3 regions of the Paraliobacillus sp. JSM ZJ581 genome follow, and region 2 is predicted to be linked to each of the others. Evidence: riboswitches for the same ligand, from Rfam matches in the RefSeq annotation. Region 2 holds a riboswitch; each other region holds the start of a gene.
The links. A riboswitch is a leader RNA that binds a small molecule or an ion and turns the genes downstream of it on or off. The one in region 2 is predicted to bind cyclic di-GMP.

Region 1 (3,288 bases), on a different contig from region 2:
TGTTTTTAAATCTAGGAACCCACTCATAATATCTTTATGGAAAACATCAAGATAAATAGCAACTGCTCCTTGACGTTGTCCTAATTGATCTACACTTACAGCAGTATCGTTTAGTAAGCGAATCCAAGGAACAACACCTGAAGAGTTACCTTTGAATTTCTTAATATCAGATCCTAATGCGCGAACTTTACCGTAGTAAATACCAATTCCGCCGCCATCTTTACTTAATCTAGCAATGTCCCAGTTATTTAAATAGATTCCATCTAATGAATCATCAACCGTATCAATAAAACAAGAGGATAATTGGCCATAGCTTTTACCAGCATTTGAAAGTGTTGGTGTAGCTACTGTCATATATAAATTGCTCAAAGCCCAATATGCTTCTTTAATTAAATCAAGGCGTTTCTCAGCAGCTTCCTGTTTCATGAGTGTCATCGCGATAATCATAAACCTTTCTTGTGGCAACTCATATAAATGACGATCATGGTCGCGAGCTAAATAACGATCTGCTAATAGGAACAAACCGATGTAGTTAAATAATTGATCACGTTCTGGAATAATTTCTTGTTCTAACGTATCAATTTCTTCTTTTGTATACGTTTCTAAAATAGCTTTGTCATAGATGCCTTTATCTGTTAGAGACAATAGTAGGTTATATAGATTTCCGTACTTATTATTTGTATCGTAACTACGATTTCGAGCTGCTTCTTGATAGATTTGCTCTAAATAGAAGTGTGCTGCTACAAAAGTCCAATTAGGTTGATCCATTGAAATCCGATTTAGCGCATAAAAAAGCGCCTCTTGATTCGGATCTTTAGAGGTGGTTGCTATGTTTCGAATTTGTTCTTCGATGTGAGTAATATCCATATCGTATTTGTTAGATAGTTGAGAGAGTTGCTTCAACACACGCTGGATATCATTGTCCATTACCATTGTCATTATAAATATCCTCCTGTACAAAATAATAATATGTATGAATGTTTATAGAAGCTTTGATGTTGAGTTCTTGCCATTCTACATTAAAAATACAATATATAGGCGGATTCCGTTCGAAAACACCTATATATTGTATGATAACGTAATTTATTAAATTAAGCAATTGTAAAATATATATTTTTTAGTTTGAAAAGTATATATACATTATGGCAATATTAACTGTAAAATGGTATAGGAAGAAACTACTATAATTTAAAAATACCTTTAAATAATATTGAGTAATTAGTTATTTTTAACTATAATATAATTAGCATATGTTAACGTACAAATGAATAGGAAAAGGGCAAACTTATTGAAAGATAAGGACGCAAAGCTACGGGTCTGTTGTTATCAAACGATGATCGCCGAGCTACCGAAAAGAAATGAATCACTCACGTAAGCAGAATAACGTTTCTAAATTACGTAAAAAGTTCACCATTCTTTTGGTGAGCTTTTTTTTAATGATAAAAGAGAGGAGAAATGTCATGAAACAATTGAAGCTGAAACGAAAGAAAATATCAAAAACGAAAACCAAAACGAAGAGGAGGGAATGGATAAACAAATTGAGTGACTTACCACTTATCGGTATGAGAAGTAAATCAATTGGCGGTAAATTTGGAACCGCTTTCTTTTTTGTTCTATTATTATTAGCAATTTCTTTAGGATTTATTATAAAATCAGTTGTCACTGTTGAAAATGAGGTCAATGCATTAGAAAGAAGGGGAAGTAGAGCAATTGCTATTACGGAGATTGGATCAGAGATAAGAGCTAAATCAATGTCTGCACTTAGTTATTCACAAAATGGAAGTAATGTATACATAGATGAGTATAAAGAAGATCAAGAAAAGGTAAAAGAATTGTTAAGTACTATCCAAAAAAACGTGGATACCGATCAACAAAAATCATTAATGGAAAGTATAAACACATTTAATGATAGAATAGACGAATTATTTTTGGAGGAGATTGCTGGTAAATATGAAGCTGAAAGTAATTTATTTGCATTTTATACAAAACAGTTTAGTGACTTAACAAATGAGTCACTATCATATTTAGAAATGTTGAGAAATACGGTAAATGATGAGAGAGAAGAAGCTGTTAGTAATGTAATCGATAGTCAAAATTCTGTTTTAATTACATTAACTATGTCTATGTTCCTTTCTATTGTAATTGGTATTATCATGATAATCTTTTTAAGTCGGCATGTATCTAAGCATTTGGGTAAAGTAGTTGAGATGAGTAATAATATTGCTAATGGAGATTTAACAACCGATTCCCTGGATTATCAAGCAAAAGATGAAATAAGTAGACTAGGAGAATCAATGAATGTGATGCAAGAAAATATTAAGCATATTGTTCAACGAATTAATAAAACAGCAGATACAGTGAGTAAACAAAGTGAAGCTTTAACTCAATCGTCCAGTGAAGTGAAAAATGGTTCTGAACAGATTGCGGCGACAATGGAAGAGTTGGCCTCAGGTACTGAAACACAAGCTAGTCATGCTGGAGATCTTGCACATGCAATGGAGAATTTTACTTCGAAAATAACAGAAGCTAGTCATAATGGTAAAAAGGTAAGCCAAACAACGATGGAAGTAGGAACGGAAACAGAAACTGGATATAAATTGATGGAAGAATCAATAAAACAAATGGGTAATGTTGACACTATTGTAAAACAAGCAGTAGAGAAAGTGCGTGGGCTAGATATCCAGTCAAGGGAGATTACTAAACTCATTTCCGTGATTAAAGATATAGCTGAGCAAACCAATTTACTTTCCTTAAATGCAGCAATAGAAGCAGCTAGAGCGGGAGAACAGGGGAAAGGATTTGCTGTTGTAGCTGATGAAGTTCGTAAGTTATCTGAACAAGTGAGTGACTCTGTTAAGGATATTACGACAATTGCAGCAAACATCCAAAAAGAATCGTCTGTTGTATCTACAACATTAGAAGAAGGGTATCAAGAAGTAGCGCGCGGTAAGGAGCAAATAAGTAATACAGGAGCTTCCTTCAATTCAATAAAAGATGCGATTGAAACAGTAACACTAAATGTACAGCAAATGACAGATGGCCTAACTAAAATGACAGTAGATAGTGAGCAAATGAATACATCTATTCATGAAATTGCTTCTATATCAGAGCAATCAGCAGCAGGTGTGGAAGAGACGACGGCATCGGCAGAAGAAACAACAAGTGCGATGGAAGAGATAACGACCGGATCTAGTCAGTTAGCTTTATCAGCAGAAGAACTGAATAACTTAGTAAGAAAATTTAAATACTAAAAAGGTTCTACGTCAAATCACGTTGGTGAGTCAGAAT
Region 2 (3,288 bases):
CATCGTCCATTATTCGACGGGCAGCAGCCTATAAAAATGTTGATCGATCGACATTAACAGGTGAAAAGGTATTTCAGCTTGCAGAAGCGGGAGATGAAGCATGTATTCGAGCAATAGATGAATTTTATCACATGCTTGCAATTGGTTTGTATAATATTCAATATGCTTATGACCCAGAGTTGATCTTAATTGGTGGTGGCATAAGTAATAGAGAAGATATTTTAAAAGGGATAGATGAAAAGTTAGCTAAAGTTGTAAAACAGATAAAGATAGCAACTGTTACTCCTGAAGTAGACAGGTGTCAATTCTCTTCAGACGCCAACTTAATCGGTGCAGTATACCACTATTTATATCAATAGACGGGACAAGGGTTTGAACCGCCCTCTGTCCCGCTTTCTTTTTCTCTACTTGGTCCTCTCGGCTACGCCTTGAATAGAACGCTCATAGTGACAAGGAAAGCTCCTTATATGATTTATTGATTGACAAAAGTGTGGCTTTTGTATTTTAATTAATAATGCATTGCTATTAATTTTGCTTCTGTTTTTCTCAAATATTCCATTCTACTCTATAATATACTCTTTCCTTTTTAAAATTTTCAACAATGACGCAACAATTTAACAGTTATAGGCATCAGTGTATGCGATGTAGGGAGGAACGAAAATGAAACTAACATTAAAAATAGTTATAGGGCTCATTTTAGGTGCGGTGGTAGGTTTAGCATTGCATTTTTATGCGCCAGCTATATTTGATCCACTAGATTCCTATTTTTTTAGTCCATTAGGAACGATATTTCTAAATTTAATTAAAATGCTAGTTGTACCTATTGTTTTTCTTTCGATCACTTTAGGAACCGCTTCTATCGGAGACCCAAAAAAGTTAGGACGTATTGGGGGAAAAGCACTATTGTTTTTCCTCGTAACAACAACGATTGCGATTACGATTGCGATGGGAATGGCTATGATACTTCAGCCAGGCAGTGTTGGGATTGAGACAGCTCAGGCTTCGTATGAAACAAAAGAAGCACCAACAGTTATAGAAACATTTACTAGTATTATTCCTACCAATCCGATTCAAGCAATGGTAGAAGGAAATATGTTGCAAATTATCACTTTTGCGATTTTTGTTGGTTTTGCATTAGCTATGTTAGGAAAAAAAACAGAAGCTATCTACCGACTACTAGAACAAGGTAACGAAATTATGATGTTTCTAGTTAATGTTGTCATGACATTTGCACCATATGGGGCGTTTGGATTATTGGCTTCAGCGATGGGATCTTTAGGATTAAGTGGTGCAAAAGCAATGTTATTATATATGATTACAGTTTTTTCAGTATTAATCATTCACGCTGTGTTCACGTACGGATCGGCTGTAGCTCTGATTGCTAAACGTAACCCGATCCATTTCTTTAAAGCATTCATTCCAGCTATGACAGTTGGGTTTAGTACATCAAGCAGTAGTTCAACATTACCAATTTCTATGAAGGTTGCACAAGAAGAATTAAATGTTCCAAAATCAATTAGTAGTTTTGTTCAACCTTTAGGTGCAACAATTAATATGGATGGGACTGCGATTATGCAAGGGGTAGCAACGATATTTATTGCTCAAGTTTATCAAACAGACTTGTCTTTTGCTCAATTAGCTATGGTTGTTTTAACCGCTGTCCTTGCTAGTATTGGTACAGCAGGAGTCCCTGGTGTTGGACTAGTTATGTTAGCAATGGTATTGAATCAAGTATCGTTGCCAGTGGAAGGTATTGCATTAATAATTGGAATTGACCGTATATTAGATATGACGAGAACAGCAGTTAATATAACCGGCGATGCAGCATGTGCCGTTATTATAGCTGAAACAGAAAAGAACAAATAGGAGAAATGGGACAGGGGATCTTTCAGAGCCTCTGTCCCATTTTTAAATAAAATAGTGAAAAAGTAACATATATTGTTGGATTTTGTGATGAAATAGAACTATAATGATAAAGGAGAACAATACTATCTTACTGAACAAAGGCAAACTTATTGAAAGATAAGGACGCAAAGTTACAGGCCTAAATAAAAATGGCGGCTGAGCTACCAATGAGATAACTAGCAAAAAGGTTATTTCTATAAGAAATAACCTTTTTGCTAGTTATAGTATTTATATTAAAGGTCGGGATGCTTATGTTATTTTCAAAACCAAAAATAATTACGTCAATATTAATTCTAACTGTTTTATATTTTGTCTTTCTATTATTTATTCAAGATATGGAAGGGATACATACGTTTGTAAATATTTGTGTATCTATTGTGGTTAGTCTAGTTGGATTTAAATGGGTGTGTCAAGCTAGCTTGATAACAAAAGAAAGAAGACGTCGTTTTTGGCTAATTATTGCAATAGGTTTGTTCTTTTTTTGCGTTGCTAATTTTATTTGGTTATATATGTTAGTTTTTTTTCAAGCAACAACATTCCCGATCGCTTCTCTACCAGTACTAGTCATCGCATATGTTTCTTTTTTAGTTGCACTGCTTTATAAAATAAAGACAATTGAAATGAAGGAATCAGTACAATCTTTTTTCTTTACTATTAGTGTATTTGTGACATTTATTATTGTAGTTCATATTTACTACTTTGTTCAACCGATTATGTCACTTGTGGATTATTCTAAAGGCATGACATTTTTTATTTTAGTTTTTCAAATATGTACACTGAGTATCCTGTTTGCGAATGTTTTCTTGTTTTATATATCTCGAAAAAGTATGGAAAAAGACTCGATTTTATTTCTTGTATCAGGCATGTTCTTTCATATGATAGGGGTTATTCTATATTTTTACTTTTCCGTTAATAATATGAGTGTTGTCATTGCCTACTCTCTTTGGACACTAGGTTTATTATTTTTTCTCCTTTCAGCAAAATTAGTAAAAGAGTATACGGAAGTTTCGGAATGGAAGATGGTGAAATATGTAGAAAGTAAAGAGTCTATATTACCGTATATTATTATTCTCATTTTATTGATTATGCTAATGGAAAGCTACCATTGGAAAATAAATGTATTGATGATTGGTATGATTATTATGCTGCTAATGATTATCGGTAGGCAGTGGTATGTCATGCAACGGAACAAAGAGTTAATGCAAGAATATAGCTATCTAGCATTTCACGACACGTTAACAGAGTTAAAAAATCGAACGAAATTTACGAAAGATTTAGAAACTATCATGGAAGAATCCGAGAGAACATCACAGCCTTTTTTAATGTTTTTGATGGATTTAGACCAATTTAAAAGTATAAATGATACAATGGGTCATAATGTAG
Region 3 (3,288 bases), on a different contig from region 2:
ACTTGATCAACAGAAGTTGTATTTATACCTAATAAAACTGCAGCAACAATCACGACAATTGCAAATACAGAACCTATTATAATTAATGGCTTTTTCTTCATTTTTTCTCCTCCAAAAATGATTATTTTTTATATTATTTACTTTACCGCATAATGACTATTTTTTCCACAAAAAAATTGGGAGAGGAATCACCTCATCCCATTCATTTTCAATTAATCTTCATCTGCTTCTTCATTATCATTATCTTCATCATCTTTGTGCTCTTCTTCCCGTTCTTCTGCTTTTTCTCGCCCTTCTTCTTTGCGCTCTCTAGCTTCTTCTCTGTGCTCTTCCTCACGTTCTTTAGCTTTCTCCTGACGTTCTTTTTCTCGTTCTGCCGCTTCTTCTTTACCTTCTTCTTCTCGTTCTAACGCTTCCTCTTGACGTTCTTCCTCACGCTCTTCCACTTCTTCTTTACGTTCTTCTTCTCGTTCTAACGCTTCCTCTTTATCTTTTTTTGCCTCTTCCTTATATTTCTCCGCTAGCTTTTTCATTTCACTTTTATATTCTTCTTTTGTTATTTCTCCAGAAGCTAACATCGCTTGTAATTCTTCTCTTTGTTCAGCTCTCTCTTTCAAGTTATCTAATTTTTCAATCACATAGGATATATTAATTTTCGCTTGCTCTGGTAAATCCTCTCTTTCTAACAGAGCTGTTAATTCTTCAATACGCTCTTCTAATCGATCAGCAAGAGTATTTTCTATTTCTTCTACCTCTTCTGGATCATTGTCATCATCAGTTGATTTTGCCTCAGTTAAATCAGCATCTGCTTGATTTGTATTTGCTTGAGATTCTTTTATTAATTGGTCAATGCTTTCAATATCTCCATCTTCTATTGCAGCTTTTGCTTCCTTTAGCCTCTCTGTTGCATATTGATCTTGGAGAATCGCCTTATCTATTTTATCTACTGTTAACTCATACTCCACTTCTTCCATCAAACGAGTCGTATCATATAACTCTGCTTTAGTGCTGATTACTTCTTCTGCTTCATCAGCCAATACTTGCCCTCCAGCCACTAACAATCCCGCACCTAAAATAACACTAAATAATTGTTTTTTCATCTCTAACTCTTCCCTTCTCTTATTATTTAATATGATTTAACAAGCTTTCAATATTAGGTTTTGTTTGTTCATATGCTGATACAGGTGACATAAAAATAATAATAAGATTAACCGATTTATTATGTTCTTTAAAATATACATCTGTTCGAACAGCATCTTCAAACGTTGATTGATAAGATAATGTATTATTCTCTTCAGAAATAATTTCAATATTTTCTGTGCTAGCTTTCAATTCTTGTTTTATATCTGCAAACGTTCGATCACTTGAGACTGAAGAGATAATAGCTTGTGACTTACCATGACTAAGTATGACATTTAAATTATTTGTATCTGCATCAGATTTAAATTTCCAATCAGCATTTTCTTTAATAGAGAGATCATAATTTTTATTCTCATAAAGAATAGACCCTTTAGTTGATTCCGCCTCAACATTCTGTGATGGCTTATCTGCTTTACATCCAACTAATAAAAGTATTGAAAATAAAGCCATTAAGGTAAACACCGATTTCCTGTTCATGACGAACCTCCTCTCACGAAAAAAGCACACTTCCGCTAACAAGGAAAGTGCACTTGCTTAACGGTAACTGGCTAGCATAGACAAAGTCTTTAGCCCCTGTAGCTTTGCGCCCCAACTTTTCAGTAGGTTTGCCTTTATCAATTTTTAAATTCGTTTGTTTTCTTCTAATCATATATTAGGTTTGATACAGGTTAATTTTAACAAATTTTTTTCCCTTTTAACACAGGTAATTTATCGCTTTCTTCGTCTTTCTATTAAGCAAATATCCCTACTCTAATAGACTTATCAATATTGAAGTAGGCTTTGCATCACGCTCTATAACCATTACAATGTATGCTGGACAAGCGCTTTAGCAATCGCGATAGCATACTCCGTTGCTTTCTCCGCACCAACCAATGTTGTCATGGAAGTAGTTCCTTCAAGTAATAATGTGAATTGATTCGCCAAATCTTGCTCATTTTGTTTGCCTCTTGCTTGAGCTATTTTTTGAAAATAGTTTAATAATTTAACTTTGTGACCTCTTGCAATATTTTCAATTTCATTATCCGTTCCAGCATAATCTTCTATTGCTCTTAAAAACATATCTCCTTTATAAGATTCCTTCTTTAACCAACGACCATGCGCTTTAACAGCAAGAACGAAAGGAGAATCTGTATCTATTGCTACATGTGAATCTAAATAAGACCAATACCGATTTTCACGCTGTCTAAGTACTTCTTCTACCAACTTATCCTTGGAAGAGAAATGATTATAGAGAGTCATCGTTGCCACATTTGCTTCTCTAATAATTTGTTTTAGTCCTACGCCACGAAACCCATGCTCATAGAATAATTGTTCCGCTACTTTAAGTAACATATCCCTTTTTTCCGATCGGCTCATCTAACCATCTTCTCCTTTAATAAATCGAGCAATTCTGTATTTTAGAATACAGTTTGCTATTTTCATAGTCAAACTTTTAGTGAAAGGAGCTATACTTTTCTCACACGCATCTCACCTTTTTTCCATTTAAAATAGTTGATTACACAATTATCTTATGTTTATAATAGAAAGGTCGTTCTATATATTTTTGAATGGATTGCTTTGTATTTTTTTGGTTACACTAAGTTGAAAAGGAGGATCTTTTTCTTTATAACCATTATTAACAGTTTTTTCTATTAAATACAAGCAACTACGAATCAAACAATATGTTAAAGAGAGGTCTTTTTATGACTCAAATTGGAAAAGTATTTTGGATATCATTAATTATATCAGGTGTTTTTGTCTTATGGGGCGTAGTTGCACCAGAAAATTTAGAATCTATTACTTCAAACATTCAGTCTTTCCTTACCTCGCAATTCGGCTGGGTCTACATACTTTCTGTTGCAATCTTCTTACTATTTTCGATTTATCTTATGTTTAGCCGTTATGGAAAGATGCGTTTAGGCCAAGACGGAGATAAACCAGAGTACAATAAAATTACTTGGTTTGCTATGTTATTCAGTGCAGGTATGGGGATTGGAATTATATTTTGGGGAGCCGCAGAACCGCTTGCTCATTTTGCCGCACCTCCTAATGCAGAACCGGAAAGTATTGAAGCAGCTAAATTCGCTTTAAGATCATCCGTTTTTCATTGGGGATTACAGACGTGGAGTATTTACACAGTCATTGCATTATCTGTCGCCTACTTTAAAT

Region 1: linked by a shared signal. The riboswitch ahead of ACH6CY_RS15270 (methyl-accepting chemotaxis protein) and the one ahead of ACH6CY_RS03320 (EAL domain-containing protein) in region 2 are both predicted to bind cyclic di-GMP.
Region 3: linked by a shared signal. The riboswitch ahead of ACH6CY_RS13300 (hypothetical protein) and the one ahead of ACH6CY_RS03320 (EAL domain-containing protein) in region 2 are both predicted to bind cyclic di-GMP.

The regions. Positions count from the first base shown of each region.
Region 1 covers NZ_JBISEP010000046.1:8,196-11,483, forward strand. The annotation lists gene ACH6CY_RS15265 (ribonucleoside-diphosphate reductase subunit alpha) at 1-939, opposite strand, end outside; cyclic di-GMP riboswitch class I at 1,269-1,353, shown strand; gene ACH6CY_RS15270 (methyl-accepting chemotaxis protein) at 1,461-3,251, shown strand.
Region 2 covers NZ_JBISEP010000003.1:79,821-83,108, reverse strand. The annotation lists gene ACH6CY_RS03330 (ROK family protein) at 1-359, shown strand, start outside; gene ACH6CY_RS03325 (dicarboxylate/amino acid:cation symporter) at 661-1,866, shown strand; cyclic di-GMP riboswitch class I at 1,996-2,074, shown strand; gene ACH6CY_RS03320 (EAL domain-containing protein) at 2,157-3,288, shown strand, end outside.
Region 3 covers NZ_JBISEP010000028.1:35,797-39,084, reverse strand. The annotation lists gene ACH6CY_RS13310 (DsbA family protein) at 1-101, opposite strand, end outside; gene ACH6CY_RS13305 (DUF5667 domain-containing protein) at 213-1,100, opposite strand; gene ACH6CY_RS13300 (hypothetical protein) at 1,123-1,617, opposite strand; cyclic di-GMP riboswitch class I at 1,677-1,760, opposite strand; gene ACH6CY_RS13295 (TetR/AcrR family transcriptional regulator) at 1,942-2,496, opposite strand; gene ACH6CY_RS13290 (glycine betaine uptake BCCT transporter) at 2,823-3,288, shown strand, end outside.